DNA from 2 places in the Streptomyces sp. NPDC048636 genome. Region 2 is predicted to be linked to the other one. Evidence: riboswitches for the same ligand, from Rfam matches in the RefSeq annotation. Region 2 holds a riboswitch; the other holds the start of a gene.
What was found. Region 2 has a riboswitch for S-adenosylmethionine ahead of thrC (threonine synthase). Riboswitches for the same ligand answer to the same signal wherever they lie in the genome.

Region 1: it holds a riboswitch for S-adenosylmethionine, as region 2 does, so the genes downstream of both, AB0C66_RS09055 (aminotransferase class V-fold PLP-dependent enzyme) here and thrC (threonine synthase) in region 2, are expected to answer to the same signal.

The regions. Positions count from the first base shown of each region.
Region 1 covers NZ_JBEZHR010000002.1:709,094-724,075, reverse strand. The annotation lists gene AB0C66_RS09070 (hypothetical protein) at 1-70, opposite strand, end outside; gene AB0C66_RS09065 (rhomboid family intramembrane serine protease) at 243-965, shown strand; gene AB0C66_RS09060 (Lrp/AsnC ligand binding domain-containing protein) at 962-1,243, shown strand; gene AB0C66_RS09055 (aminotransferase class V-fold PLP-dependent enzyme) at 1,556-2,959, opposite strand; SAM riboswitch class IV at 3,159-3,276, opposite strand; gene trpD (anthranilate phosphoribosyltransferase) at 3,361-4,434, opposite strand; gene AB0C66_RS09045 (cytochrome bc complex cytochrome b subunit) at 4,666-6,303, opposite strand; gene AB0C66_RS09040 (Rieske 2Fe-2S domain-containing protein) at 6,300-7,358, opposite strand; gene AB0C66_RS09035 (c-type cytochrome) at 7,355-8,164, opposite strand; gene AB0C66_RS09030 (heme-copper oxidase subunit III) at 8,234-8,854, opposite strand; gene AB0C66_RS09025 (hypothetical protein) at 9,054-9,455, shown strand; gene AB0C66_RS09020 (Ig-like domain-containing protein) at 9,503-10,756, opposite strand; gene AB0C66_RS09015 (cytochrome c oxidase subunit 4) at 10,901-11,299, opposite strand; gene ctaD (cytochrome c oxidase subunit I) at 11,296-13,035, opposite strand; gene coxB (cytochrome c oxidase subunit II) at 13,032-13,994, opposite strand; gene AB0C66_RS09000 (aminotransferase class V-fold PLP-dependent enzyme) at 14,309-14,982, shown strand, end outside.
Region 2 covers NZ_JBEZHR010000003.1:268,347-283,328, forward strand. The annotation lists gene murQ (N-acetylmuramic acid 6-phosphate etherase) at 1-5, shown strand, start outside; gene groL (chaperonin GroEL) at 140-1,765, opposite strand; gene AB0C66_RS11755 (cold-shock protein) at 2,112-2,318, opposite strand; gene AB0C66_RS11760 (MoaD/ThiS family protein) at 2,726-3,004, opposite strand; gene thrC (threonine synthase) at 3,001-4,314, opposite strand; SAM riboswitch class I at 4,332-4,472, opposite strand; gene AB0C66_RS11770 (glucosyl-3-phosphoglycerate synthase) at 4,701-5,657, shown strand; gene AB0C66_RS11775 (trehalose-6-phosphate synthase) at 5,769-7,247, shown strand; gene otsB (trehalose-phosphatase) at 7,502-8,347, opposite strand; gene AB0C66_RS11785 (DUF3263 domain-containing protein) at 8,378-8,701, opposite strand; gene AB0C66_RS11790 (extracellular solute-binding protein) at 8,707-9,987, opposite strand; gene AB0C66_RS11795 (ROK family protein) at 10,322-11,254, shown strand; gene nagA (N-acetylglucosamine-6-phosphate deacetylase) at 11,254-12,432, shown strand; gene AB0C66_RS11805 (1-phosphofructokinase family hexose kinase) at 12,591-13,553, shown strand; gene AB0C66_RS11810 (carbohydrate-binding protein) at 13,578-14,585, opposite strand; gene cdgB (diguanylate cyclase CdgB) at 14,817-14,982, opposite strand, start outside.

The DNA of each region.
Region 1 (14,982 bases), on a different contig from region 2:
CAAATCGGGTGAGGTTGCCGCAGAGCGTGCAACGCCAGCGGGTCTCGGCAGTCGGCGTGGGAACGGCCATCGTTTCTCGCGTCCTCGCTTCTCGGCTTGTGTCTCGGCGTGTCTCGGCGGCTCAGAGGGTGTCCTGTCACCCTACGGCCTGAGCACTGGCCCGTGCCGGGCCCGTACCGCCCCTCGGGCCAGCGCGGCGAGGCGCTCTGGGCAGGTTGTGTCCGGTACGCGATGATCTGGCCATGATCGATACGTCTGAGGGTTCCGGTGAGACGTCCGGCCGCCCCCTGATGACGTACACCTTCATCGTCATCTGCTGCGTGATCTTCGTCCTCGGACCGGCCTCCGGTCTCAATCCCGAGTACGGCACGGGCGGGGAGCTGCTCCAAGCGCAGTCCGCGTACTTCGAGCGCTGGGGGGTGATTCCCAGCGCCCTGTGGACCGGCGGGCCCGATCAGCCGCTGACCCCCCTCACCGCGCTTTTCGTCCACGGAAACTGGCTGCATCTCCTCGGGAACATGCTGTTTCTCTACGTCTTCGGTGCGATGACCGAGGAGCGCATGGGACGAGTGCAATTCGCACTCTTCTACCTCGCCACCGGCTATCTGGCGCTCCTGGGCTACGCCGCCGCCCACGCCGAGTCCGGGCAGACCCTGGTCGGCGCCTCCGGTGCCATCTCCGGGGTGCTCGGCGCGTTCCTGTGGCTCTTCCCCCGGGCCCGGGTGACCAGCCTCTTCCCGTTCCTGTTCTTCATGCCGCTGCGCTTCCCCGCCTGGGCGGTCCTGGTCTTCTGGGTCGCCCTCCAGTGGCTGGCCGCCCGGCAGGCCGACGACCGCCCGGGAGTCGCCTATCTGGCTCATCTGGTGGGCTTCACCCTCGGCTTCCTCTACGCATGGGCCCGCTTCGGGCGGACGGCTAGAGTGGGCGGCGCAGCCAGGCCCAGCGAGGGAGAAAGCCAGCCGTGATCACTTCGATCGTGCTCATCAAGACCAGCGTGGACCGGATCCCGGAGATCGCCGAGAAGATCGCCTCGCTGGAGGGCGTGAGCGAGGTCTATTCGGTCACCGGCGCGCATGACCTGATCGCGATGGTGCGGGTGGCGGAGCACGACGACCTCGCGGACATCATCCCGGGCCAGATCAGCAAGGTCCCCGGGGTGGCCGCCACGGAGACCCACATCGCCTTCCGTACGTACTCCCAGCACGACCTGGAAGCGGCCTTCGCCATCGGCCTCGACGGCTAGCCCCACCCGCCGCGGACCGGGCGACGGCAAAGCCGCGCCTCTCCGGCGGCCCCGTCCGCTGGCCTCTGGTGTGCACCGGTCGCGGGCCCGGACGCGGCCGCGTCGTATCCGGCGGCCCGCCCGACCGGCTGCGGCGTTCCTGGCCGGGAGCCCCGTCTCGGCCCCACCGCCCGCTGGGCGCCCGTCGCCCCGGCGCCCGAGCGCGGATGACCCCTTCGCGGACTGGCCGCACCGCGCGCACCCCGCACGGTGCGGGCGCCGGGCCGCGCTTCCGGCGGGCGTCCCGCCGAAGCCGCTCGCGCGGCGGCGGGGTCAGTCGCGGGCGGGGACGCAGCGGCCGTCTTCGGTGCGGTAGGTCCACCGGGCGCCGTCACGGACCAGTTCCTTCACCGCGCGGACGAAGCGGTCCACATGCTCGTCCGGGGTGCCCGCGCCGAAGCTGACGCGGATCGCGTTCAGGGAGCGCTCGCCCGGGGCGGCCTCGGGGGCGCCGCATTCGCCCGGCTCCTCCGGCTCGCTGCCCAGCAGCGTACGGACCAGCGGGTGGGCGCAGAAGAGGCCGTCACGGACGCCGATGCCGTATTCCGCGGAGAGCGCGGCGGCGAAGTGCGAGCTGTTCCAGCCGTCCACCACAAACGACAGCACCCCCACCCGCGGGGCGTCGTCCCCGAACAGCGAGAGCACCCGCACCTCAGGCACCTCGGCCAGACCCTCCCGGACCGCGGCGATCAGCTGCCGCTCACGGGCGACCAGCCCGTCGAACCCGGCCTCGGTCAGCGCCTTGCAGGCGGAGGCGATGGCGTAGACGCCGATGACGTTCGGCGAGCCCGCCTCGTGCCGGGCGGCGGTGGTGTGCCATTCGACGTCCACCCCGCCGTCGTCCCGCCGGGCGACCTTACGGCTGGCGCCGCCGCCCGCGAGGTACGGGCGGGCCTCGACGAGCCAGTCGGCCCGTCCGGCCAGCACTCCGGCGCCGAAGGGGGCGTACAGCTTGTGCCCGGAGAAGGCGACCCAGTCGACGTCCGACGCCGCGATGTCCACCGGGTGGTGGGGGGCGAGCTGGGCGGCGTCGAGGACGATACGGGCGCCGTGGGCGTGGGCCGCGGCGCCCAGTTCCCGCACCGGCCACAGCTCACCGGTCACGTTGGACGCACCCGTCACACACACCAGCGCCGGGCCCCCGGCCCGCTCCGCGAGCGCCCGCTCGAGCGTCTCCACGGCCTGCCGCGGAGAGCGCGGCGCGCTGAGGTAGCGCACATGGACGTCCTCGCGCTGCTCCCACGGCAGCAGCGAGGCGTGGTGCTCGGTCTCGAAGACGAAGACCTCGGTGCCGGACGGCACCGCGGCGGCCAGCAGATTGAGCGAATCGGTGGTGGAGCGGGTGAAGACGACCTGGTCGTCCTCGCGGCAGCCGAGGAAGGCGGCGACGTCCTGGCGGCTGTTCTCGAACAGATCGGTGGACAGCTGCGAGAGGTACCCGGCGCCGCGGTGGACGCTGCCGTAGTACGGGGCGTAGGCGGCGATGTCGTCCCAGACCCGCTGGAGGGCGGGGGCGCTGGCGGCGTAGTCGAGCGCCGCGTAGGTCACCTCGCCACCGGTGACCAGTGGCACCCGGACATCGGCGCCCAGCACGGGCAGCGGCCTACAGACATCGGCGGGGGCGGCGGAGGAGGCATGGGCAACGGGGGCGGCAGGGGCGGCAGGGCGCACGGACATGGCGAAGTCTCCCGGAGGGTGAAGGCGTGAATGCGTCACACGCGGACCCGGCGGCTCACCGCCGGTGCGGGCGTGGAAAATCGCTCAACGCACGGACAAGGGCGCCGTACGGAGGCTGGGGGATACGGGCCGACCGGCCCTAAAGCATTCGCTGCGTCACGGAAGAACTCCCTCGACCACCAGGACCCCTAGTGCGAGGGGTCCGCGCTTGCCGCAGACCTCGCTGCCTGCGGCCTGGTCATCACCCGGGGCACCCCGCCACGGACGGAGGGTTGCCGGACAGCGGGCCGGGGCCGTAGTCGCTGTCGCTCGTGACCTGGCCAGGAGTATGCCATACCGGAAAACGGCGCACCGCCCCTGTCCGGCATCCGGGCAGGGGCGGTGCGCGACAGCGGCAGGGGCTACGCGTTGCTGGCGCGCACCCATCGCTCCAGGGCGTTCCGCGCCGCGCCCGAGTCGATGGACTCCGCCGCGCGCGACAGCCCCTCCCCGATCTGCTCGGTGAGGGTCCTGGCGCCCGGGTCGGGCTCCAGGGCGGCCAGCGCGGCAGCCGAGTTGAGCAGCACCGCGTCCCGGATCGGGCCGGTCTCCCCGGCCAGCAGCCGGCGTGCCACATCCGCGTTGTACGAGGCGTCCGCACCGCGCAGGGCCTCCACCGGGACGAGCTCGATACCGACGTCCCGCGGGTCGAAGGTCTCCTGCCGCACGGTGCCGTTCCGCACCACCCAGACCTGGGAGGTCGCGGTGACGGTCAGCTCGTCGAGCCCGTCGTCACCCCGGACGACCAGCGCGGACGAACCGCGGTCGGCCAGCACACCGGCGACGATGGGCGCCATCCGGGCGTCCGCCACACCGGTCGCCTGGGTGCGCACCCGGGCCGGGTTGGTGAGCGGGCCGAGGATATTGAAGGTGGTGGCGATGCCCAGCTCCCGGCGGGCGGCGGCGACATGCCGCAGCGACGGGTGGAACTTCACCGCGAAGCAGAAGGTGATCCCTGCCTCCTCGGCCACCTCGACCACTCGCCGCGGGGTCAGCTCGAGATTGACGCCCAGTTTCTCCAGCACATCGGACGCGCCGCTGGCGGAGGACGAGGCGCGGTTGCCGTGCTTGACCACCCGCGCTCCGGTACCGGCCACCACCAGCGCCGACATCGTCGAGATATTGACGGTCCTGGCGCGGTCGCCACCGGTGCCGACGATATCGACGGTGTCCCCGGGGACCTCGATCACCGTGGCGTGGTCATACATGGTCCGGACGAGTCCGGACACCTCTTCCACGGTCTCGCCCTTGGCCCGCAGCGACACGATGAATCCGGCGATCTGGGCGTCGGTGGCCTCACCGCGCATGATCCGGTCCATGGCCCAGGCGGTGTCATCGGCGGTGAGGTCCTGGCCGCTGAGCAGCGAGGTGAGGACGTCCGGCCAGGTGCGGGCCGTCGCGGTGCTGTCGCCTCCGGCTGGGGTCACAACGTCCATGGTCCGCTCCTGGATCCGTGGGGTGGGCAGGGGAAAAGGGGTCCGCGCGGGCGGCGGCGGGCCCGTCCACAGCCTATCGGCGCCATGACCCCGGATGCCGCGCGCCCGTATGGCGGACACCATGTGACACCGGGCAACGCCGTCCGTACCAACGACCAGGGCCCCGGCCGGACCGTGGTGGTCCGGGCCGGGGCCCTGGTCTGTGGGTGGCGTCAGCGGATACCGAGTGGATCAGTGGTGGCCGTGGCCGCTGGTGATCTCCTGGTACTCCTCGCGGGTCGGCTTCGGAATCATCGCCTGCTCGCCGTAGTAGCCCTTGGAGAGCTTCGAGCGGAGCTTCTGCGAACGCTTTATCTTCCGCGCGACCCCGTTCTCGTCGACCTCCGGGCCGACCTCGTAGGGCTTCGGCTGCTCGTGCTGGGTCAGCATGTGCAGCTGCTCCTGCGAGAGCGGCTCATGGACCTCGACGAACTCACCGTGCGGCAGCCGCTTGATGATGCCGGTCTCACGGCCGTGCAGCACCTTGTCGCGGTCGCGGCGCTGGAGGCCGAGGCAGATCCGCCGGGTGACGATGAAGGCCACCACCGGGCCGGCGAAGAAGCCGATCCGGACGAACCATGTGATCGAGTTGATCGACAGATGGAAGTGGGTGGCCCACAGGTCGTTTCCACCACCGACCAGCATCACGAAGTACGCGGTCAGCCACGCCACACCGAAGGCGGTACGGGTCGGGGCGTTGCGCGGGCGGTCCAGGATGTGGTGCTCGCGCTTGTCGCCGGTGATCCACGACTCGATGAACGGGTAGACGCCCATCGCCACCAGCACCACGGGGAACAGCACGATCGGGATGAACACGCCCAGGACGAGCGTATGGCCCCAGGCGTTGATCTCCCAGCCTGGCATCACACGGACCAGACCCTCGGCGAAGCCCATGTACCAGTCCGGCTGGGCACCGGTGGACACCTGGTCCGGCCGGTAGGGGCCGATGGTCCAGATCGGGTTGATCGTGGCGACCGCGGAGAGGATCGCGATCACGGCGAAGACCAGGAAGAAGAAGCCGCCCGCCTTGGCCATGTAGACCGGCAGCAGGGGCATGCCGACCACGTTCTTGTTGGTCTTTCCGGCCCCGGGGTACTGCGTGTGCTTGTGGTAGAAGACCAGGATCAGGTGGGCCACCAGCAGACCGAGCATGATGCCCGGCAGCAGCAGGACGTGGACCGGATAGAGCCTGGCGATCAGGTCCGTGCCCGGGAACTCGCCGCCGTACACGAACATCGTGATGTAGGTGCCGACGACCGGGACCGACAGGAACACGCCCTCGATGAACCGCAGTCCGGTACCGGAGAGCAGGTCGTCGGGGAGCGAGTAGCCGGTGAAGCCGGTCAGCATGCCGAGGAAGAACAGCAGGAAGCCGAAGAGCCAGTTGATCTCACGCGGCTTGCGGAACGCGCCCGTGAAGAACACCCGCATCATGTGCACGAACATCGCGGCGAGGAAGATCAGCGCGGCCCAGTGGTGGATCTGCCGGATCAGCAGACCGCCGCGCACCTCGAAGCTGATGTCGAGCGTGGAGGCGAACGCCTCCGACATCCGCACGCCCTGCATGGGCTCGTACGGGCCGTGGTAGACGACCTCGCCCATGCTGGGGTGGAAGAACAGCGTCAGATACACACCCGTGAGGATGATGATGATGAAGCTGTAGAGCGCGACCTCACCCAGCATGAAGGACCAGTGGTCCGGGAAGATCTTGCGCATATTGGCCTTGGCCATGCTGTAGATGCCCAGCCGGCCGTCGGCCCAGTCGGCAACGCGCTCGCCCGCCGACGCTTTTCCGCGCCGCTGCGCGTCATTGGTCTGTGCAGTACTCATCCGCGCTCCCAGAAAGCAGGACCGACGGGCTCCGGGAAGTCGCCCATGGCCTCGAGGTATCCCTCGTCGTTCACCGTGATGTGCAGCTGCGGCAGCGCATGCCCGGCGGGACCGAAGATCACTCGGCCGCCGTCGGCGAGGTCGAAGGTCGACTGATGGCAGGGGCACAGCACGTGGTGGGTCTGCTGCTCGTACAGGTTGATGGGGCAACCGACGTGCGTACAGATCTTGGAGAACGCCACGATGCCGTCGTGCGACCAGTCCAGCTCGCGCTTGTCCTTGATGTTCTCCGGCTGGAGCCGGACCAGCATCAGGGCGGCCTTGGCGATCTCGGTCTGGAAGTCGTGCTGGTCCTCCTCCATGCCCTCGGGCATGGCGAAGGTGAGCGAGCCGACGATGATGTCCTCGGGGCGCAGCGGCTGCATGGTGTTCTGGTTCATCAGCAGCTTGCCCTTGGCCCACTTGGTGTGCCGCAGCTTGGTGCCGGGCAGCGGGCCGAGGTCGCGCAGCAGCACCAGACCGGAGAGCGGCACCAGCGCCAGGGCGCCGAAGAGGGTGTTCCGCGCCAGCTTGCGGCGGCCGAACCCGGACTCCGAGGCACCGGCCCGGAAGTCCTCCATGACCTTGGCCTTGACCTCGGGGCTGGCCTCGATCGGGTGGCGCTCGTCGGCGATCTCCACATCGGACATCAGGGTGCGGGCCCAGTGGACCGCGCCCGCGCCGATACCGAAGAGGGCGACGGCGAGCGTCATACCGAGCGCGAAGTTGAGCGCGCTGATGTGACCGATCGGGAAGACGTAGATGTACTTGTCGACCGGGAGCGTCACATACGCGGCGATGAAGGCGATCGTGGCCACCATCGAGGTCGTGAAGAGCAGGGCGACGGTGCGCTCGGAGCGCCTGGCCGCCCGCTCGTCGATGTCCTGCACCCGGTGCTCGTGCGGCGGCATGCCCGGGTCGGCGAAGGGGTCCTCGGAGACCCGCACCGCGCCCTCGGCGGACTCCCGCTTCTCGGGCAGCTGCTCGTCTGCTTCTGGAATCTCGTGGCTACTCATGACTTCTTGGCCTTTGCGGTCCGGGCGGCGACCCAGATGGTGAGGACGATCAGGGCGCCCATGCCGAAGACCCAGGCGAACAGGCCCTCGCTGACCGGGCCGAGCCCGCCGAGCTCAAGGCCACCGGGGGTCTTGGTCTTGTCGCTGTTGACCGTGTCGAGGTACGCCATGATGTCCTGCTTGTTCTTCTCCGGCAGCGTGGCGTCGGGGAAGGACGGCATGTTCTGCGGGCCGGTCTGCATGGCCTCGTAGATGTGCTTGGGACTGACCCCGTCGAGGGCGGGCGCGTACTTGCCGTTGGTCAGGGCACCGCCCTTGCCGGCGAAGTTGTGGCACTGCGCGCAGTTGGTACGGAAGAGCTCGCCGCCCTTGGCGACGTCCGCGCCCTCGATGTCGTACTGACTCTTGGTGGGCGTCACCGGACCGGCGCCGAGCGAGCCGATGTACGCGGCGAGCTGCTCGGTCTCGGCGTCCGTGTACACCTTCTTCTTCTTCGGCATCTGGGCGCCCGGCTGCTGGGCGGGCATCCGGCCGGTGCCGACCTGGAAGTCGACGGCGGCGGACCCGACGCCGACCAGGCTCGGGCCGTCGGAGGACCCCTGACCGCCCGTGCCGTGGCAGCTGGCGCAGCCGACGGCATAGAGCTTCTTGCCCTCCTCGATGGCGAGGGACTGGGCGGAGCTGTCATCGGCCTTCGCCTCGCTCGGCGAGAACGCGGCGTACAGCCCCCCAGTGACCGCCAGCGCGAAGAGTAGGACGACGAGCGCAGCCAGCGGATGGCGTCGTCGTGCGGAGAGCTTTTTCACGGATTACCCCGGTGTCAGGATCTTCTGCGTCGATGCTTTTAAGGACGTGGTTCCGGTGCGGTGACCGGCTTACTTGATCATGTAGATCGTGGCGAAGAGGCCGATCCAGACGACATCGACGAAGTGCCAGTAATAGGACACGACGATGGCCGCCGTCGCCTGCTGGTGGGTGAACCTCTTGGCCGCGTACGTCCTGCCCAGGACAAGCAGGAAGGCGATGAGACCGCCTGTCACGTGCATGCCATGGAAGCCGGTGGTCAGATAGAACACCGAGCCGTACGGGTCGGACGAGAGCGAGAGCCCCTCGTGCTTGACCAGCTCGGTGTATTCGAAGATCTGACCGCCGATGAAGATCGCGCCCATGATGAAGGTGATCACGAACCAGGTGCGCAGCTTCTTCACGTCGCCACGCTCGGCGGCGAAGACACCGAGCTGACACGTGAGGGAGGAGAGCACCAGGATCGTGGTGTTCGTCGCGGAGAACGGGAAGTTCAGCGCGGACGCCATTTCCTTCCAGTGCTCGGCTCCGGTCACCGATCGCAGGGTGAAGTACATCGCGAAGAGGGCCGCGAAGAACATCAGCTCGGAACTCAGCCAGATGATGGTTCCGACGCTGGTGAGGTTCGGCCGGTTGACCGACGGGTGCGCGTGCCCGGTATCTACTGCTGTTGCTGTCGCCACGACCGACATTATGTCGGTCGCTTATCCAGCGCTCACTCCCGGGGGTACCGTTCGGAGTGTCAAGGCCATCGGCCCTGCTCGTCGGGGGCCCTGGGGGCGGTCCCCCGAAGGGGGTAGAGATCTGTACGCCCCCTCCTCCGGGCGGCTGTACCGGAGTAGCATCCGCCACAGGAGCCCAGCGGATCACTTAGTTCATCCGGAGGACACGATGCGGTCTACCGCCACGGTGCTGGTCTACAGCGACGACGCGAGCACCCGCGAACAGGTGCGGCTCGCCGTCGGACGGCGGCCCGCAGCCGACGTGCCCCCGGTGGAGTTCGTGGAGTGCGCGACCCTGCCCGCCGTGCTGATGGCGCTGGAGGAGGGCGGTATCGACCTCTGTGTGCTGGACGGCGAGGCGGTGCCCGCGGGCGGGATGGGCGTCTGCCGGCAGATCAAGGACGAGATCTTCCGCTGTCCGCCGGTGCTGCTGCTCATCGGCCGCCCGCAGGACGCCTGGCTGGCCACCTGGAGCCGCGCGGAGGCCGCGGTCACGCATCCGGTGGACCCGGTGGCCCTGGCGGACACGCTGGCCGAGCTGCTCCGCAAGCGGCAGGCCGTGAGCGCCTGACCGCAGGGGTCTCCTGACGGTCGCGGCGGTCACGGCTGTCGCCACCGTCACACCTGGGGCCGGAGCCGCGCGGAGTCGGCCGGGGTCGAGCCGTCCCGCTGACCGGCGGCGAGGGCACTGCCCTGACGCCAGTCGTTCCAGGCCATGTTCCAGTCGCCGTAGCCATTGTCGAAGTTCGTCATATCGGCGCCATTGCTGTTCATGACCTTGACGACGTCGCCGAGCTTCACGGTGTTGAAGAACCACTGGGCGTTCTCCGTGCTCATACCGGTGCAGCCATGGCTGACGTTGGCCACGCCCTGGGCGCCGGTGGACCACGGTGCGGCGTGCACGTACTCACCGCTCCAGGTGACCCGGGTGGCCCAGTACACCATCAGGTCGTAGGAGTTGCCGAGGCCGATGCTGGCGCCGGTCATCCGCACCGCGGACTCCTTGGCGAGGATCACCTTGGTGCCGTTGCGGGTGTCGAAGCCGGGCATGCCCGTGGTGATCGGGATGGTCCGGATCGGCACCCCGTTGCGCTTCACCGTCATCTGGTGGGTACCGGAGTCGGTGAGGGCCTCGATGCGGTCACCGGTGGTCAGCCGCAGGGACTTGGCGTCACCGCCGTAGAGCCCACCGCCGATCCTGATGCCCTTGAGGTTGGAGTGCACATTGATGGACGCATGGGCGGGCCAGTAGTCCTGCGGACGGTAGTGCAGGGTCTTGCTGTCCACCCAGTGCCAGACACCGTCCGCCGCGGGCTGGGAGTCGACCTTCAGAGCACGCTCCACCACGGCCCGCGCCGAGGGGTCCTTCACCGGCCGGCTCAGCTTGGCGGTGACCGGCTGTCCGACGCCGTACTCCCCCGCCTTCGGCCCGAAGGTGACCTTCAGCAGCTTGCGGGCGGAGCTGGTGGTGAAGTCGATGTTCCGACGGCCGGGGGACCCGTTGGAGTCCTCCGTGCTCACCCGGAGCGTGTAGTGGGCTCCGGCGGCCAGCGGTACGGTGCTGCGCCAGCGGCTGCCGTCTTCGGTCAGCTCGCCCCGGACGTAGCGGCCCGCGGCGTCAGTGGCGGTGACATCCGTGATCCGGCCGTCGTCGCCCTTGGAGGTCACTTCCAGTGGCTTGTCCGGATCGGCCCGGTGGTTCTCTTCTCCGTCGCCGCTGAACGAGATCTGGTCGGCGGCGTCGTACGGCTTGGCGGAGAGCGGGTTGGAGGAGGGCCCCCCGCAGCCGCTGAGTCCCGCTATCAGCGACGCCACCAGCAGGGTGCAGGTGAGCACCGCCCGGGTTCGAGGTGATCGCGATGTGTGGCTCATGGACACACGCTATGAACGGCCCCTGGGGATCGCGCGCGGAGTGGAGCACCTGAGTGACACCCGCCGGAGCGCCCGGAGATACGCGAGGGCCCGGACACCTCCGAGAGGTGTCCGGGCCCCGCATTTCGCCGGTACCAGGACCGGTTACTGGTTCTGGTTCTCGCCGCGGTAGTACTCGAAGACCCAGCCGAACAGACCGACCATGATGATCGGGGCCGAGAAGTAGAGCAGCCACCAGCCGAAGGCCACGGCCATGAAGGCCAGCGCGCCACCGACCGCCAGGGAGAGCGGCTGCCAGCTGTGCGGGGAGAAGAATCCCAGCTCACCGGCGTCGTCGGCGACGTCCGCCTCCTTGTTGTCCTGCGCTCCGACATCCACCCGGCGCGCGGTGAACGCCAGGTAGTAGCCGATCATGATGCTCAGGCCGAAGGCGAGGAAGAGCGCGGTGGTGCCCGCCGGTTCCTTGGACCACACGCCATAGACGATGGCGATGACCAGGATGAAGACGGCGAGCCAGATGAACATCCGGCCTTGGACCTTCACTTGCCGGCCTCCTTGCCACCCGTGAGGGCCTTGTCATCGTCGGAGGCACCGTGGTTCTCGAGCTGGTCGAGCGCCGCGATCTCCGGGTGGTGCAGGTCGAACGCCGGGGATTCGGAGCGGATCCGCGGCAGCGTGAGGAAGTTGTGCCGCGGCGGCGGGCAGGAGGTGGCCCACTCCAGCGAACGGCCGTACCCCCAGGGGTCGTCGACCTCGACCTTCTTGCCGTACTTGGCCGTCTTCCAGATGTTGTAGAGGAACGGCAGGATCGACAGGCCGAGCAGGAACGAGGCGATCGTCGAGATCGTGTTCAGCGTGGTGATGCCGTCGGCCGCCAGGTAGTCGGCGTACCGGCGGGGCATGCCCTCGGCGCCCAGCCAGTGCTGCACCAGGAAGGTGCCGTGGAAGCCGATGAACAGCGTCCAGAAGGTGATCTTTCCGAGCCGCTCGTCCAGCATCTTGCCGGTGAACTTCGGCCACCAGAAGTGGAAGCCGGCGAACATCGCGAACACCACGGTGCCGAACACCACGTAGTGGAAGTGGGCCACCACGAAGTAGGTGTCCGAGACGTGGAAGTCCATCGGCGGCGAGGCCAGGATGACACCGGTCAGACCACCGAAGGTGAAGGTGATGAGGAAGCCGATCGCCCAGAGCATCGGGGTCTCGAAGCTCAGCGACCCCTTCCACATCGTGCCGATCCAGTTGAAGAACTTGATACCGGTCGGAACCGCGATCAGGAACGTCATGAAGGAGAAGAACGGCAACAGCACGCCGCCCGTCACATACATATGGTGCGCCCAGACGGTCACCGACAGACCGGCGATCGAGATCGTCGCGGCGATCAGCGAGATGTAGCCGAACATCGGCTTGCGGGAGAAGACCGGAATGATCTCGGAAATGATCCCGAAGAACGGTAGCGCGATGATGTACACCTCTGGATGGCCGAAGAACCAGAAGAGGTGTTGCCAGAGCAGTGCGCCGCCATTGGCCGCGTCGAAGACATGCGCCCCGAATTTTCGGTCCGCCTCCAGGGCGAACAGCGCGGCGGCCAGCACCGGGAAGGCCAGCAGCACCAGCACCGCGGTGAGCAGGACGTTCCAGGTGAAGATCGGCATCCGGAACATCGTCATACCCGGGGCGCGCATGCAGATGATCGTGGTGATGAAGTTGACCGCACCGAGGATCGTGCCGAAACCGGAGAAGGCCAGACCCATGATCCACATATCCGCGCCCACACCCGGGGAACGGACCGCGTCCGACAGCGGGGAGTAGGCGAACCAGCCGAAGTCGGCCGCGCCCTGCGGAGTGAGGAAGCCGCCCACCGCGATCAGCGAGCCGAAGAGGTACAGCCAGTACGCGAACATGTTCAGCCGCGGGAACGCCACATCGGGCGCACCGATCTGCAACGGCATGATCCAGTTCGTGAAGCCCGCGAACAGCGGAGTGGCGAACATCAGCAGCATGATCGTGCCATGCATCGTGAACGCCTGGTTGAACTGCTCGTTCGTCATGATCTGCGTACCCGGCCGGGCCAGCTCGGCGCGCATGAGGAGCGCCATCAGGCCGCCGATGCAGAAGAACGCGAACGACGTGACGAGGTAGAGCGTGCCGATCGTCTTGTGGTCGGTGGTGGTGAGCCACTTGACGACGACATTGCCGGGCTGCTTGCGGCGCACCGGCAACTCGTCCTCGTACGAGGCGGTGGCGTCGGCACCCTGAGGTTCGTTGAGGATGCTCATGGGTTATTGGTCTCCGCGTTCTTGGCAGCGTCCGTCTGCTCAATGCCCGCCGGGATGTAGCCGGTCTGGCCCTTCTTCGCCAGGTCCTTCAGGTGCTTCTGGTAGCGCTCGGGCGACACTACCTTGACGTTGAAGAGCATCCGGGAGTGGTCGACGCCGCACAGTTCGGCGCACTTGCCCATGAAGGTGCCCTCGCGGTTCGGGGTGACCTGGAACCGGTTGGTGTGCCCCGGGATGACGTCCATCTTCATCAGGAAGGGGACGACCCAGAACGAGTGGATGACATCGCGGGAGGTCAGGATGAACTGGACCGTTTCGCCCTTCGGCAGCCACAGGGTGGGACCCGGGTTGCCGTTCTGCGGGTTCCGCTGGCCGGGGACACCCGCGTCGTACACGCCCTCGGCGCCCTTGGGTACCGCGGCGAGCATCCGGTCGGGGATGGCCTCGATCTCCTTGGCGTTCTGCTTCGGAGTGGCGGTCTTCCCGTCCACGTTCTCCATGTAGTTGAAGCCCCAGCTCCACTGGTAGCCCACGACGTTGACGACGTGGTCCGGCTTCTTGGAGGTCTTGAGGAGCTCGGTCTCATCGCGCGCGGTGAAGTAGAACAGCACCGAGACGATGATGATCGGGACCACGGTGTACAGCGCCTCGATGGGCATGTTGTACCGGGTCTGAGCGGGAACCTCGATCTTGGTCCTGCTGCGGCGGTGGAAGATGACCGCCCACAGGATCAGGCCCCAGACCAGAACGCCCGTGGCGAGCGCAGCCGCCCACGAGCCCTGCCACAGGGAGAGGATCCGCGGCGCCTCCTCCGTGACCGGGGTGGGCATTCCGAGGCGGGGGAAGTCCTTGGATGTGCAACCGGTGGCGGTCGCCAGGACCAAGCCCGCGGCCAGCGCCTGCAGCAGCTTCCGCCGCACCGGGCGCCGCGACGAGCGGTCGGAGCCGTTGGGACTCACGTAGCGCCTTCCCGAGAGTCTCGCCCGCGCGGTCCGCCGCGGCCGTCATCTGGTCGGTCGCCGGCCCGGTGCGGGCAGGGGTTTGGATGTTTATGCGGACCAAACCCTACTGGACGCTATTTGGGGCCGCGCGGCCAGGGTGCCCAACGCGCCGGGCCGCACTCCGAAGGGGTGGAATGCCCGGCTCCGCCAGCGGTTTTCGCCCCGGTACGGGGTGTTGGGCGAGGCCGGATCCGGGCCGCGGGGCGCGCGGCGGAACCGGCTCCGGCCGTCCTCGCGGACGCCCGCGGTACCCACCGACTAGCGTTCCTGATGTGTCCTACTTCGACGCGGCCTCGTCCGCTCCGCTCCATCCGGTCGCCCGGCAGGCGCTGCTCGCCGCCCTGGACGAGGGGTGGGCCGACCCCGCGCGGCTGTACCGCGAGGGGCGCCGCGCCCGGCTGCTGCTGGACGCCTCGCGGGAGGCGGCGGCCGAGGCCGTCGGCTGCCGCCCGGACGAGCTGGTGTTCACTCCATCGGGGACACGCGCACTGCACGACGGGATTGCCGGGGCGCTCGCGGGGCGCCGCCGGGCCGGTCGCCATCTGATCGTCTCCGCCGTCGAGCACTCCGCGGTGCTGCATACCGCGGCCACCCATGAGGCAGGCGGCGGCACGGTGACCGAGGTCGGGGTGGACCGTACCGGGCGGGTCGCGCCGGACGGCTACGCGCGGGCCCTGCGGGAGGCCCCCGGCCCCACCGCGCTGGCGTGCCTCCAGTCCGCCAACCACGAGGTCGGCACGGTGCAGCCGGTGGCCGAGACCGCGGCGGCGTGTGCGGAGGCGGGCGTACCGCTGCTGGTGGACGCGGCGCAGTCGCTCGGCTGGGGTCCGGTGGCCGGTGACTGGTCGCTGCTGACCGCGAGTGCCCATAAGTGGGGAGGCCCCTCGGGGGTCGGGCTGCTCGCCGTCCGCAAGGGGGTGCGCTTCGCGCCCCAGGGTCCGGCGGA
Region 2 (14,982 bases):
GCTGAGCGCTCGGCGGTAGTCGGCCAACGGGCCGGGAGGAAGCCGGGAGGAAGCCGGAAGGAAAACGCCGTCGGGGCGGCACCCCTGGGAGAGGGTGCCGCCCCGACGTTCAGGACGGTTCGACCGACGGGATCGTCGATCAGAAGTCCATGTCACCGCCCGGCATACCGCCCGGAGCGCCCGCCGCGGCGGCCTTCTCCGGCTTGTCGGCGATGACGGCCTCGGTGGTCAGGAACAGCGCGGCGATCGACGCGGCGTTCTGGAGCGCGGAGCGCGTGACCTTGGCCGGGTCGATGATGCCCTCGGCGATCAGGTCGACGTACTCGCCGGTGGCCGCGTTGAGACCGTGGCCCGGGGTCAGGTTGCGCACCTTCTCCACCACGACGCCGCCCTCGAGGCCGGCGTTGACCGCGATCTGCTTCAGCGGGGCCTCGAGCGCCAGGCGGACCGCCTGGGCACCGGTGGCCTCGTCACCCTCGAGCTCCAGCTTCTCGAAGACCGAGACGGTCTGGAGCAGGGCCACGCCACCACCGGCGACGATGCCCTCCTCGACGGCGGCCTTGGCGTTGCGCACCGCGTCCTCGATGCGGTGCTTGCGCTCCTTGAGCTCGACCTCGGTCGCGGCACCGGCCTTGATGACGGCCACGCCGCCGGCCAGCTTCGCCAGGCGCTCCTGGAGCTTCTCGCGGTCGTAGTCCGAGTCCGAGGACTCGATCTCGGCGCGGATCTGGTTGACGCGGCCCTGCACCTGCTCGGTGTCGCCGGCGCCGTCCACGATGGTGGTCTCGTCCTTGGTGACCGTGATCTTGCGAGCACGGCCGAGCAGGTCGAGTCCGGCGTTCTCCAGCTTGAGGCCGACCTCCTCGGAGATGACGGTGCCACCGGTGAGGATGGCGATGTCACCGAGCATGGCCTTACGGCGGTCACCGAAGCCCGGAGCCTTGACGGCGACGGACTTGAAGGTGCCACGGATCTTGTTGACGACCAGGGTCGCCAGGGCCTCGCCCTCGATGTCCTCGGCGATGATCAGCAGCGGCTTACCGGACTGCATGACCTTCTCGAGCAGCGGGAGGAGGTCCTTCACGCTGCTGATCTTCGAGTTGACGATCAGGATGTACGGGTCGTCGAGCGACGACTCCATACGCTCCATGTCCGTCGCGAAGTACGGGGAGATGTAGCCCTTGTCGAAGCGCATGCCCTCGGTGAGCTCGAGCTCGAGCCCGAAGGTCTGCGACTCCTCGACGGTGATGACGCCTTCCTTGCCGACCTTGTCCATCGCCTCGGCGATGAGCTCGCCGATCTGGGTGTCGGCGGCGGAGATGGAGGCGGTGGAAGCGATCTGCTCCTTGGTCTCCACGTCCTTGGCCTGCTCGAGCAGCTGGGCGGAGACGGCCTCGACGGCCTTCTCGATGCCGCGCTTGAGGGCCATCGGGTTGGCGCCCGCGGCGACGTTCCGGAGGCCCTCCTTGACCAGCGCCTGGGCCAGGACGGTCGCGGTCGTCGTACCGTCACCGGCGACGTCGTCCGTCTTCTTCGCGACCTCCTTGACCAGCTCGGCACCGATCTTCTCGTACGCGTCCTCGAGCTCGATCTCCTTGGCGATGGAAACACCATCGTTGGTGATCGTGGGGGCGCCCCACTTCTTCTCGAGGACGACGTTACGGCCCTTGGGGCCGAGAGTGACCTTGACGGCGTCGGCGAGCTGGTTCATCCCGCGCTCGAGGCCGCGCCGTGCCTCCTCGTCGAACGCGATGATCTTGGCCATGTGAAGTGGTCCTCCCAAGACTTAGGGGGTACCTCCCAGGCCGTTAGGCCGTGGGGGCGGATTGCTCCGGACCGCGCTGGCGCCCGCGACGGACGGCCTGCCTGCCGTACGGTTCCTTGCCCCGTATGGCACTGGCGGGCCTCACCGACCCGGTCCTTCTGTCACTCTCACTGTCAGAGTGCTAACGCCAATGATTAGCACTCGACCCCCGAGAGTGCAAGCGCCGAGCCCTGAAGTACGGGCGCCCGCAGGAGCGGGGCCCGGCGGCAAGCCGAAGGGCCCGTGTCCCCCCGAGGGGGGCACGGGCCCTTCGATGCACTCCAGTCAGCTGCGTCGCGTCGGCGCGTCAGCCAACGGCCACGCGGACCATGTCGGCCTGCGGGCCCTTCTGGCCCTGCGAGATTTCGAACTCCACCCGCTGGCCTTCCTCGAGGGTGCGGTAGCCGTCCATCTGGATCGCGCTGTAGTGGACGAACACGTCCGCACCACCGTCGACCGCGATGAAGCCGTACCCCTTCTCCGCGTTGAACCACTTGACGGTGCCCTGAGCCATTCCTAACTCCCCTATTGCTGGCCCTTTTGCGCAGGACCGCACTCCGCGGACCCGGGTCAGACCTCACCCTCTCCGGTCGGGAGGGTGTGCGCCGGAACGCGTCGACCGCCGCTGAATGTATCCGTCCCAACGCCCTCTGCAACAGGTCAATCGGACGAGAATTCTGGGGGCGGCCGAGGGGCCGAAAGTGAAGGATCCTCACGAATGTGGGACAACTCGGGCCGGACATAGGGAACCAACTCGACAAATCGTGCTCACATCTCGCACACAACTTGACGAGTTCCGTAGGGGGTTCCAGCCTCCGGCCGGTTCGGAATCTGGCCAACTGTATCGCGTTTCCACAGACGGAATCGCCCCGTCCGTTTCTCCGGACGAGGCGATTCCGATGGTGCGGAGGTGATCGGGGGTCAGCAGCCGCCCGCGACCGCCGGGATGATCGAGACCCCGGCACCGTCCGGCGTGGCCGTGGCCAGGCCCTCCGCGAAGCGCACATCGTCGTCGTTGACGTAGACGTTCACGAAGCGGCGCAGCTTTCCGGTGTCGTCCAGGACGCGGGCGGAGATGCCCTGGTGGTTCTTCTCCAGGTCCGCCAGGACCTCGGCGAGGGTCGCGCCCTCGGCGCTGACCTCGGCCTGACCACCGGTGTAGGTGCGGAGGATGGTCGGAATTCGGACATTGACGCTCATACGAGTCCAGCCTCTCGGAACGAGTCAAGGGTGGGGCGGATGGTGGCGGAGGGGCCCGTGGTGGGTGCCACCGCGTCCAGGGTCTTCAGCCCGTCGCCGGTGTTGAGGACGACGGTCGTCAGGGTCGGGTCGAGGAGCCCGTCCTCGATCAGCTTCTTCGTCACGCCCACGGTGACCCCGCCCGCGGTCTCCGCGAAGATCCCCTCGGTGCGGGCCAGCAGCTTGATCGCGTCGACGACCTGCTCGTCGGTGACGTCCTCCACGGCACCGCCGGTGCGGCGCGCGATGTCCAGGACGTACGGACCGTCCGCCGGGTTGCCGATGGCCAGCGACTTGGCGATGGTGTTCGGCTTCTGCGGGCGGACCACGTCATGACCGGCCTTGAAGGCGGCGGAGACCGGGGAGCAGCCCTCGGCCTGGGCGCCGAAGATCTTGTAGGGGCGGTCCTCGACCAGGCCGAGCTGGATCAGCTCCTTCAGCCCCTTGTCGATCTTGGTGAGCTGGGAACCCGAGGCGATCGGAATGACGATCTGGTCCGGCAGCCGCCAGTCGAGCTGCTCGCAGATCTCGTAGGCCAGGGTCTTGGAGCCCTCGCCGTAGTACGGGCGCAGATTGACGTTGACGAAGCCCCAGCCCTCGCCCGCCGGGTCGCCGATCAGCTCGCTACAGAAGCGGTTGACGTCGTCATAGGTGCCCTCGATACCGACCAGGTCACCGCCGTAGACGGCGGCCATGACGACCTTGCCCGCCTCCAGGTCGTGCGGGATGAACACACAGGAGCGGAAGCCCGCGCGGGCGGCCGCGGCGCCGACCGCGCCCGCGAGATTGCCGGTGGAGGAGCAGGACAGGGTGGTGAAGCCGAAAGTGCGGGCGGCCTGGACGGCGATGGCGACGACCCGGTCCTTGAAGGAGTGGGTCGGGTTGCCGGAGTCGTCCTTGATGTGGAGCTCACCGGTGACCCCGAGCTCACGGGCCAGGTTGTCGGCCTTGACCAGCTTGGTGAACCCTGGATTCAGGCTGGGCGTGTCCGCCACGTCCGCCGGGACCGGAAGGAGCGGGGCGTAGCGCCAGATGTTGTTCGGACCGGCCTCGATCCGCCGGCGCAGCCCCTCCGGGTCGCCGGTGGGCAGGTCGTACGCGATTTCCAGCGGGCCGAAACACGACGCACACGCGAAGATCGGGCCGAGGTCGAAGCGCTCACCGCACTCGCGACAGGACAGCGCGACGGCGGGACCGAAGGAGGCCGGAGACGACGCCGGGGCAGCGGCGGAGGACGAAGCGGTGGAGCTTTCGACGGATTGCACAGCCATGGAGGCGAGGCCCTTTCTCCTCATCTTCCTCGTGACGCGTTTCGCCACGAGACGGAATTGGCACCTTCCCGAGCTGGGAGCCTCGCTGTGTGCACGAGACCAGCTGGAGGGTTGCCGGGGCTTCAACGGGCCGTTCCCTCTGCCCCTCTGGATGAGCGGTATGGCACCGGACTCGAGCCGGGCGTTTGTCCGTGCGATGAGCGCCACACGGCCGGGTCGACCCCGACATATGACGGTCACGCGCGCTGTTCAAGACTGTAACCGAAGGCCCGGAGGGTTGAGACAGCCGTCCGAAGCGCGAGATGGATCACAACCGATCACAGTCGATCACATGCCCGCGCGCATCCGCCGATCACATGTGATCACAGCAGCAGGGAGACAGACAGGTGCTGGATGAGGTGGAGCGCTGGCTGGAGCACCGCTCCTGGTCGGCCGACGACCGTCCGCTGGACCGTCTGCTGGCCGCCAAACGCGACACGGGCGACACGGGCGACACCGTGAGCGTCGTACTGCCCGCGCTGAACGAGGAGGCGACGGTCGGGGAGATCGTCACGGTGATCCGCCGTGACCTGATGGACGGGGCGGTGCCGCTCGTCGACGAGCTGGTGGTGCTGGACTCCGGCTCCACCGACCGCACCGCGGAGGTCGCCGCGGCGGCCGGTGCGACCGTGGTCCACCGCGACGCGCCGCTGCCGCGGCTGCCCGCGCTGCCGGGCAAGGGCGAGGTGCTGTGGCGTTCCCTGCTGGCCACCGGCGGGGACATCGTCTGCTTCATCGACGCCGACCTGAGGGAGTTCGACGCGCGCTTCGTCTCCGGGGTCGTCGGTCCGCTGCTGACCGATCCGGAGGTGCGACTGGTCAAGGGCATGTACGACCGTCCGCTCGGCGACGCGGAAGGCCAGGGCGGCCGGGTCACCGAGCTGGTCGCCCGTCCGCTGCTCAATCTGCACTGGCCGCTGCTGGCCGGATTCGTCCAGCCGCTGGGCGGGGAGTACGCGGCCCGGCGCTCGCTGCTGGAGCGGCTGCCGTTCCCCGTGGGGTACGGGGTGGAGCTGGGGCTGCTGGTGGACTCGCTGCACACGGTCGGCCTCGACGCGCTCGCCCAGGTGGACATCGGCGTGCGCAAACACCGCCACCAGGACGGACAGGCGCTCGGCCGGATGGCGGCGGCCATCTACCGCACCGCGCAGCTGCGGCTGGCCCGCGGCCATCTGGTGCGGCCGCGGCTGACCCAGTTCGACCGGGGCGAGAACGGCTTCGAACCGCGTACCTGGGCCGTGGACACCGAGGAGCGGCCGCCGATGATCGAGGTCCCGGAGTACGCGGAGCGGCGGGCGGCCTAGGGGGTGTCCGGCGGGCGCGCCGGGGCGGGCGGGAGCAGGACGTGTACGCCCTACGGTGCCGAGGAACCGTACGCACGTTTGCGCCGCGCGCCCGCTGGCTAGGCTCGCGTCATGGCTGCCCCGCGCACTGCCCAGATCCTCGTCGCCTCCAACCGCGGCCCGGTCTCGTACGCGCTGGGTGAGGAGGGCTCGCTCACCGCCAAGCGCGGGGGTGGCGGGCTGGTCTCCGGCCTCAGCGCGATCGGTCCGGACGCCGGTGCGGTGTGGGTGTGCGCGGCTCTCGGCGACGGCGACCGGCAGGCGGCGCGGCGCGCCGGGACCGGCCATCTGGACACCGCCGACACCGGCGGGCAGCGGGTGCGGATGCTGGACATCGCGCCGGATGTGTTCGCCGCCGCGTACAACGGCGTGGCCAACTCGGTGCTGTGGTTCGTCCACCACCTGCTCTACCAGACGCCGGTGGAGCCGGTCTTCGACGCCGAGTCCGCCGCGCAGTGGGCGGCCTTCGAGACGTACAACACGGCTTTCGCGGACGCGCTCGCCGAGGAGGCGGCCGAGGGCGCGGTGGTCCTGGTGCAGGACTACCACCTGGTGCTGGTGCCCGGGTTGCTGCGGGCCCGCCGCCCCGACCTGCGGATCGGCCACTTCTCGCACACCCCGTGGGCCCCGCCGGACTACTACCGGCTGCTGCCGGACGATATGGCGGAGGCCGTGCTGCGCGGCATCCTCGGCGGTGACCGCGCGGCGTTCCTCACCGAGCGCTGGGCCGCGGCCTTCGCCGACTGCTGTGCGGTGGTGCTGGGCGCCGAGATCGTCCGCGACGGCGGCGAGGGCGGTGACAGCGGCGGCGCGGCCACGGCGGTGCGGTTCGAGGGGCGGGAGACCCGGCTCGGGGTGCACGGTCTGGGCGCGGACGCGGAGTTCCTGCGGGAGCGGTCGCACGCCGCGGACGTGGGCGAACGGCTCACCGCGCTACGGGCGCAGATCGGTCCTGACCGGAAGACGATCGTGCGGGTGGACCGTACGGAACTGTCCAAGAACATCGTGCGGGGGATGCTGGCCTACCGGCGGCTGCTGGAGAGCCACCCCGAGTGGCGCGCGCGCGTGGTCCATGTGGCGTTCGCCTACCCCTCCCGCCAGGACCTCGCCGTCTACCGCGACTACACGGCCCGGGTGCGGGCCGTCGCGGACGAGATCAACGAGGAGTTCGGCACGGCGGACTGGCAGCCGGTCGCCCTCCATGTGAAGGACGACTTCGCCCGCTCGCTCGCCGCCTACCGGCTGGCCGACGTGGCGCTCGTCAACCCGATCCGGGACGGGATGAACCTGGTGGCCAAGGAGGTGCCGGTCGTCTCCGAGCGGGGCTGCGCGCTGGTGCTCTCCCGCGAGGCGGGGGCCTACGCGGAGCTGGGCGAGGACGCGCTGGTGGTGAACCCGTACGACGTGGAGGCCACGGCGGCGGCGCTGGACGAGGCCCTGCGCATGGACGACGCCGAGCGCGCGGACCGCACCCGGCGGCTGGCCGCCGCGGCCACCGCCCTCCCCCCGCGCGACTGGTTCCTGGCCCAGCTCCGGGCTCTGGAGCCGTAGGGCCGCCGCCGCGCCACGGTGTGCCCGCGGCACGGCCCGGTATCGCGTGGCCCCCCTCCGCCGTCGGCGGGAGGACCGGGCACTCGGTGGTGCGGGTGCCGCGCGGCCAGGGAGAGCGCGGCTGGGCGGGGCGGGCTCCGCGGGGTGTCGCTGCGGGCGGGCCCGGTTCCGGTGGGCTGGCTGGTGACAGGTCGTGCACTCGGTGGTGCGGCCGCCGGGCCCGTCCGGGCTGGTGTCGGGGCCATCGGCGGCGGCTAGGGGCGGGTGGCGGCTGTGGCCAGGGCGTTGAGGAGGGCGACCACGCCTGCCGGGCCGTCGACCACCAGGTCGGCGCGGGCGGCGAGTTCGGTGACCTCCGTACTGCCGCTGCACACCAGGACGCCCCGGACGCCCTCGTCCCGTAGCCGTTCCACGGCGGCGAAGGCGGCCAGGTCGCCGAGGTCGTCACCCGCGTAGAGGACGGTGTCGGCGCCGGTGGCGCGAATGTGGTCGGTGAGGGCGACGCCCTTGTCCATGCCGGGCGGGCGCAGCTCCAGCACCAGACGGCCCGGTTCGACGATCAGCCCGTGGCGTTCGGCGAGCGCGTACAGCGGGGCGCGGAGCCGTTCGAAGGCGGCCCGGGGGTCCTCGGCACGGCGAGTGTGGACGGCGACGGCGCGGCCCTTGTCCTCGGTCCACAGGCCCCGCTCACCGCCGTGGGCCTCGAGCACATCGGGGAGTTCGGCCTTGACGGCGGCGACGCCCGGCGGGGGCTCGGGGGAGGTGAGTGCGCCGTCGGCCGCCTCCCAGCGCTCGGCCCCGTAGGCGCCGAGCACCACCAGACCGGCCAGCTCCCCGACCCCGGCGAAGCCGCCGTACTCCACCGCGACCCGGGCCGGGCGGCCGGTGATCACGGCGACGGAGCGCAGCATCGGGGCGAGGCGGGAGAGCGCGGGGACCGCGCCGGGGTGGGCACGGGCCCGGTCGGGGTCGGGGACGATCTCGGCGAGGGTGCCGTCGAAGTCGAGGCCGACGACGGCACTGGCGGGCCGCTCCAGGAGGGCGGTGAGGCCCTCGCGTCCGGCGACTGTGGTCGGTTCGGGAAGGGGGTGACTGCCCATACCGGTGACCCTACCCAGCCGGGCGTACGGTCAGCGGCGCATCCGCCGCTCCTGCCGGACGCGGCGGAGGCGGTTGACGGTGACGGGGTCGTGCTCCAGGGCGCGGGGGTCGTCCAGCAGCGCGTTCAGGAGCTGGAAGTAACGGGTCGGGGAGATGCCGAGCCGCTCGCGTATCGCACGCTCCTTGGCGCCCGGGCCCGGCCAGCCGCGCCGCTCCAGGGCGAGCACGTCCCGATCCCGATCCGACAGCCCCCCCGCCTCGGCCCCCGAACCATCCCGAACCCCGGACTCGGGCTCGGGCTCATGCCCCGCCTCCGGCTCCGGCTCGCGCTCCGGTTCGGCCGCCCCCGTCATATCCGTCACGTCCCCGCGTTCTCCATCGCGTCGGCCGCGCGCTGGATCTCGCCCAGTACGCTCGCCGGGTCGCCGCCCTTGACCACCGTCGAGCCGATCTTCTCCTTGACCAGTTTGCTGACGGCCGCCCAGGAGGTCTTGTCCGACGGGTAGAACTCGGCGCTCTCCAGCTCGTCCAGGAAGCGCCACAGCGGCTTGTACTCGCGGTCGTCGAGCATGGTCTCCCGGACGGTGGTGGTCACGGGGAGCAGATCGTACTGGGTGGCGAAGTCGAGCACGTTCTCGTCGCTGTAGACGAAGTCGAGGAAGTCGCCGATCTGTTGGCGGTTGCCATGGGTGTTGAAGGCCATCAGCCAGTCGGCGACGCCCATCGTGGAGCGGGACTTGCCCTTGCGGCCGGGCAGCGCCGCGGTGCCGTAGCTGATGCCGTGGCCGGACGCCTGCTGCATCAGGGTGGGGTGGCCGTTGAGCATGCCGACCTCACCTCGGGTGAAGCCGTCGAAGACGTCCTGCCGGTTGGTGCGGGCCGGGGAGCCGGGGCCGGTGAGGCCCTCGCCGACCAGCTCGTCCCGCAGCCATTCGAAGGTCTCGATGTTCTCGGTCGAGTCGATGGTGTAGCTGCCGTTGGGGTCGGTGTAGCCGCCCCCGCCGCTGAGCATCCACATCATGGTCTCCGCCTGGGTCTCCTCGGGACCGAGGGGCAGCCCGTACGGGGTGCGCACCCCGATCCCCTTCAGGGCCTTGGCGGCGGACTTGAGTTCGGCCCAGGTGGTGGGCGCGTCGGATATCCCGGCCTGGTCGAAGAGCTTCTTGTTGTAGAAGAGCAGCCGGGCGCTGGAGACGAAGGGGAGTCCGTACTGCACCCGGTTGACCTCGCCCGCGTGGGCGATGGAGGTGATGAAACCGGCCTGGGTGGGGATGGAGAGCATCTGGTCGGCGCGGTAGAGCTTGCCGTCGGCCGCGTAGTCGGCGTACGCGCCGATCTGCGCGATGTCCGGGGCGTCACCGCTCTTGACCATCTCGGCGACACGCTTGTCGACCTCGGTCCAGCTGTAGACCTTGACGTCGATCTTGACGTTGCCGTGCTTGGTCTCATAGGCGCGGGCCATCTTCTCCCACTCCTTCTGGGAGCTGTTGGCGGCGCTGTCGCCGTAGTCGGCCGCGACCACCTTGAGGGTGGCCTCACCCCCCGAGCCGCTGCCGCCGCCGCAGCCCGTCAGCACCGGCGCCGTGGCCGCCGCAGCGACTCCAGCCGTCGTCAGACCCAAGAACCGTCGCCGCTGCACCGCTGCTTCCCACCCTGTTGGCTTGATTCATCCCCCAGGGTTGGTCCCCGGAGTTTCCCCGAGGTGCGCCCCCGAGGTCGAGCGAGTCTGCCTTGCAAACCTCCACAAGGTCTACACCATGGCCATATCACTTCGGTATCGGGGCCTCGCCTTCCCAGTTCAGGCCCGGTATACACGTATAAGTGGAATGTGTCACGCCGCCACAACTCCCTTGCGGGGCACGGAAACAGAGGGAACGCGCCACCGGCGGTACCTCCGGAACGGGGTCCCTCTTCCGGGGAGAAGCGGCGAGTGGACTAGACCTCTCACGGTGGATCGCGGGAGACTGTTTCCCGTGGAACACATCATCGCCCTGGATGTGGGCGGCACCGGCATGAAGGCCGCCCTCGTCGGGGCGGACAGCACCCTGCTGTACGAGGCCAGGCGGCCCACCGGACGGGAGCGCGGCCCCGAGGCCGTCGTCACCGCGATCCTGGACTTCGCCGCCGACCTGCGCGCGGCGGGCGAGGAGCGCTTCGGCGGACCGCCCGCGGCGGCGGGCGTCGGCGTACCGGGCGTCCTCGACGAGCCCGGCGGGGTGGCGGTCTTCGCCGCCAACCTCGGCTGGCGGGACGTCCCGCTGCGCGCGCTGCTCTCGGAGCGGCTGGGCGGGATCCCGGTCGCGCTGGGCCATGACGTCCGGATGGGCGGGCTGGCCGAGGGGCGGATAGGAGCGGGCGAGGGCGCCGACCGGTTCCTCTTCGTATCGGTCGGCACCGGGATCGCGGGCGCCATCGGCATCGAGGGCCGGATCGACCCGGGGGCGCACGGCTCCTCGGGGGAGATCGGCCATGTGGTCGTACGGCCGGGCGGCCCGCGGTGCGGCTGCGGTCAGCGGGGCTGTCTGGAGACGCTCGCCTCGGCGGCCGCGGTCGGCCGCGCCTGGGCGGCCGCCAGCGGCGACCCCGACGCCGACGCCGCGGCCTGCGCCAAGGCCGTGGCAGCCGGCGATCCGCGGGCGGAGGCGGTGTGGGGCGAGATGACGGCGGCGCTCGCCGACGGCCTGGTGATCGCCCACACCCTGCTCGACCCCCGGGTGGTGATCGTCGGCGGCGGGCTCGCCGAGGCCGGGGAGACCCTGTTCGGCCCGCTGCGCACGGCGGTCGAGGAACGGATCACCTTCCAGCAGCTTCCCCATATCGTCCCGGCGGGCCTCGGGGACACCGCCGGATGCCTGGGCGCGGGCCTGCTCGCCTGGGACCTACTCGCCACGGAGGTTTCCGCCTGATGGTGCAGCGAACGGTTCTCACGGGCGCCCGGGTCGTACTGCCGTCGGGGGTGGTGGAAAACGGACGGGTGACAGTCGAAGGCACCCGAATCACCGCCACGGACCCAGCCGATGGACGGGGCACAGGTGAGGGGCCGGACACGGTGCTCGACCTCAGCGGCTGCTGGATCGTGCCCGGGTTCGTCGACATCCATGTGCACGGCGGCGGAGGCGCGTCCTTCTCCGCGGGCACCGCCGAGGAGGCCCTCACCGTCATCCGCACCCACCGGGCCCACGGCACCACGACCCTGCTGGCCTCCACCGTCACCGGTGATCTGGACGACCTCGCCCGGCAGGCGTCGGCCCTCTCCGAACTGGCCGAAGAGGGCGAGCTCGCGGGCGTCCACTTCGAGGGTCCGTTCATCTCCCCGCACCGCTGCGGCGCCCATCAGCCCTCCCTGCTGCGCTCCCCCGACCCGGCGGACGTCCGCAAGCTGGTCGACGCGGCCCGCGGCACCGCGCGGATGATGACGCTGGCGCCCGAACTGCCCGGCGGGCTCGAGTCCGTACGGCTGCTCGCCGACAGCGGGGTCATCGCGGCCGTCGGCCACACCGACTCCGGCTACGACGCGACCCGCGAGGCCGTCGAGGCGGGCGCCACCGTGGCCACCCACCTGTTCAACGCGATGCCGCCGCTGCTGCACCGCGAACCCGGCCCGGTCGCCGCGCTGCTGGAGGACGAGCGGGTCACCATCGAGCTGATCAACGACGGCACCCATCTCCACCCGGCCGTGCTCCAGCTCGCCTTCGGCCGCGCGGGCGCCGACCGCGTCGCGTTCATCACCGACGCCATGGGCGCCGCCGGGATGAGCGACGGGCGCTATCCGCTCGGCCCGATGGAGGTCGAGGTCAAGGACGGGGTGGCGCGGATCAGCGACGGGCCGACGGCCGGGTCGATCGCGGGCTCGACCCTCACCCTCGACCATGCCTTCCGGCGGGCGGTGACCGTCGACGGCCTGAGCGTCGGCGAGGCGGTGCGAGCCCTGTCCGCCACCCCCGCGAAGCTGCTGGGCCTGGACGGCCGGGTCGGTTCGCTGGAGCCCGGCAAGGACGCGGATCTGGTCGTCCTCGGCCCGGACTTCCATCTCCGGGGCGTGATGCGCCGCGGTGTCTGGGTGGTCGATCCCGAAGTGAACTGATATACCCCGGTGTTGAACCCCGCGGCCACCGCCGAGGTCTGGGCCACGCGCCATGGCTTTGGCATGATCGCCTGACGACGAGCGCCGCTCGTCGCACAGCCGTACGTTTCAGCGCAGCGATCTCCGTCCGGCGGGGGGACGGAAGAGGGGATGCCAGGGTGATCCTGACGGTCACGCTCAACGCCGCCCTCGACATCACCTACCGGGTGCCGCAGTTGCGCCCGCACACCACCCACCGCGTCACCGACGTCGCCGAACGGCCCGGCGGCAAGGGGCTCAACGTGGCCCGGGTGCTGGCCGCGCTCGGCCACGACACCGTCGTCACGGGCTTCGCCGGAGGGGTCACCGGCACGGTGCTCCGCGAAGGCCTCGCCGCACTCACCGGGGGCGGGACCGGGACCGGGCCGCGCCGCGCCCGGATCATCGACGCCCTCGTCCCCATCGCCGGTACCACCCGGCGCACCATCGGCGTCGTCGACGGCTCGACGGGTGACACCACCCAGCTCAACGAGCCCGGGCCGCTGGTGACCACCCCCGAGTGGACCGACTTCCTCGCCGGTTACGCCCGGCTGCTGCGCGAGGCGGCGGCCGTCGCGCTGTGCGGCAGTCTGCCGCCCGGTGTCCCCGTCGGCACCTACGCCCAGCTCATCCGGGAGGCCCACGCGGCAGGGGTGCCCACCCTGCTGGACACCAGCGGGGAGCCGCTGCGCCGCGGGATCGCCGCCCGCCCGCATATGGTCAAGCCCAACGCTGCGGAGCTGGCGGCCCTCACCGGCGCCACCGATCCGCTGCGCGCCGCCCGGGACGCCCGGCGGCGCGGGGCACGGGCGGTGGCCGCCTCCCTCGGCGGGGACGGCATGCTCGCGGTCACCTCACAGGGCACCTGGCGGGCCCGCCCGCCGCTGCGGCTGTCGGGGAATCCGACCGGGGCCGGGGACTCGGCGGTGGCCGGGCTGCTGTCCGGCCTGGTGGAGGAGGTGCCCTGGCCGGACCGGCTGGCCCGCGCGGTGGCCCTGTCGGCGGCGGCCGTACGGGCTCCGGTGGCGGGCGAGTTCGACCGCGCGGACTACGACGAGCTGCTGGGGCGGGTCGAGGTGACGGAGCACCCGGCGGCGGTGTGACCGGCCGGGTGCCCGGTGCGGGCGTCAGTCACCCGGCTTCTTGGGGGTCAGCCACATCTGGTCGAGGTTGGCGTCGCATTTGTCGCCCGCCTCACAGGACACCGTGACCGTGTTGGTGCCCGCGTTCAGCTCGACCAGGGACCAGCTGTTCGTCCAGCCCTTCTCCCAGTCGCCCTTCGGCCCCCTGGCGAAGTTGTCCATGTTGAGCGGACGGGTCTGCTTCTTGCCGTTGATCGTCAGCGTCATGCTCTGCTTCTCGCCGGGCACGCCGTAGCCCACGTACAGCCGGTACGTCTTGCCCTTCTTGACGTCCATGTTCCAGGTCGCGGAGGCGCCGGGGGTGTTGAGACCGGCGACGTACTGGCCGCCGGCGGCCTGGGCGCCCTTGATGTCGCTCGCGGCCGCCGCACCGCCCGCGAGCTGCATCTTCACCGCGTCCTCGATGGGCAGCTCGACCGGCTTCCCGCCGGGGCGGGGGGTCTGGCGGGGCTTGTCGCTCTGCCCGGCGGTCGGCTCGTTGGTCGGGTCGGTCTGGTCGCTCTTGTCGTTGTCGCCACCGTTGGTGATCATCGCGATGCCGATACCGACGATGACCACGGCGACCACCGCGATCGCGCCGATCAGCAGGCCGCGGTTGTTGGGACCGCGGCCGCCGCCACGACCGCCGCCCTGGGCGTCGCCCGGCTGCTGCCGGGGCGCGCCGCCGGGCAGCGTCTCGGGGGCGGCGTAGTGGGCGTTCTGACGGCCTGGGCCGCCCTGCTGCCCGTAGCCCTGCTGGCCGTAGCCGCCCTGCTGGCCATAGCCCTGCTGCTGGCCCGGGGCCTGCTGGCCGTAGTTGCGCTCGCCCACCGCGCGGACCTGGTTGTACGAGGTCCTCGGGACGCCGGGCTGGGCCGGACCGGGATAGCCGTAGCCACCGGCACGGGCACCCGGCTGGGCCGACTGGCCGGACTGCTCGCCCTCGGAGCGGTACAGATAGGCGAACGGGTCGTCGTTCTCCGGTGTGTCCGAGCCGTTGTTGCCGGCCGTCATCCCTCGTCACTCCCCTGTGCATTGGCCATTGGCGTCACGATGCGTTTGCGCCACGACTGCTCATACCAGGGCCGACAGGGCCTCGGCAGGTGGTGCGCTGTCCGGATGGCCAATATTCATGATCGGTTCACTGTCGGCGGCAAGGCCGCATCGGCGCAGCCTACCGTGACAGGGACGTGCTGAGCCCCCGGCCGGGTTCCACCGGAATGGGACCGGTGACACACCCTGGGTCTATCCGGCCCGTCTGCGCTCCTTGGAACGGGACCGCTTCTCCACATACATCCGCTGGTCAGCGGAGTGCAGCACTTCCTCGGCGGACATTCCGCAGCCCGCCCAGCCGATGCCGAAGCTGGCTCCGACCCGGACCGCCCGGCCGTCCACCCGGATCGGCGGGATG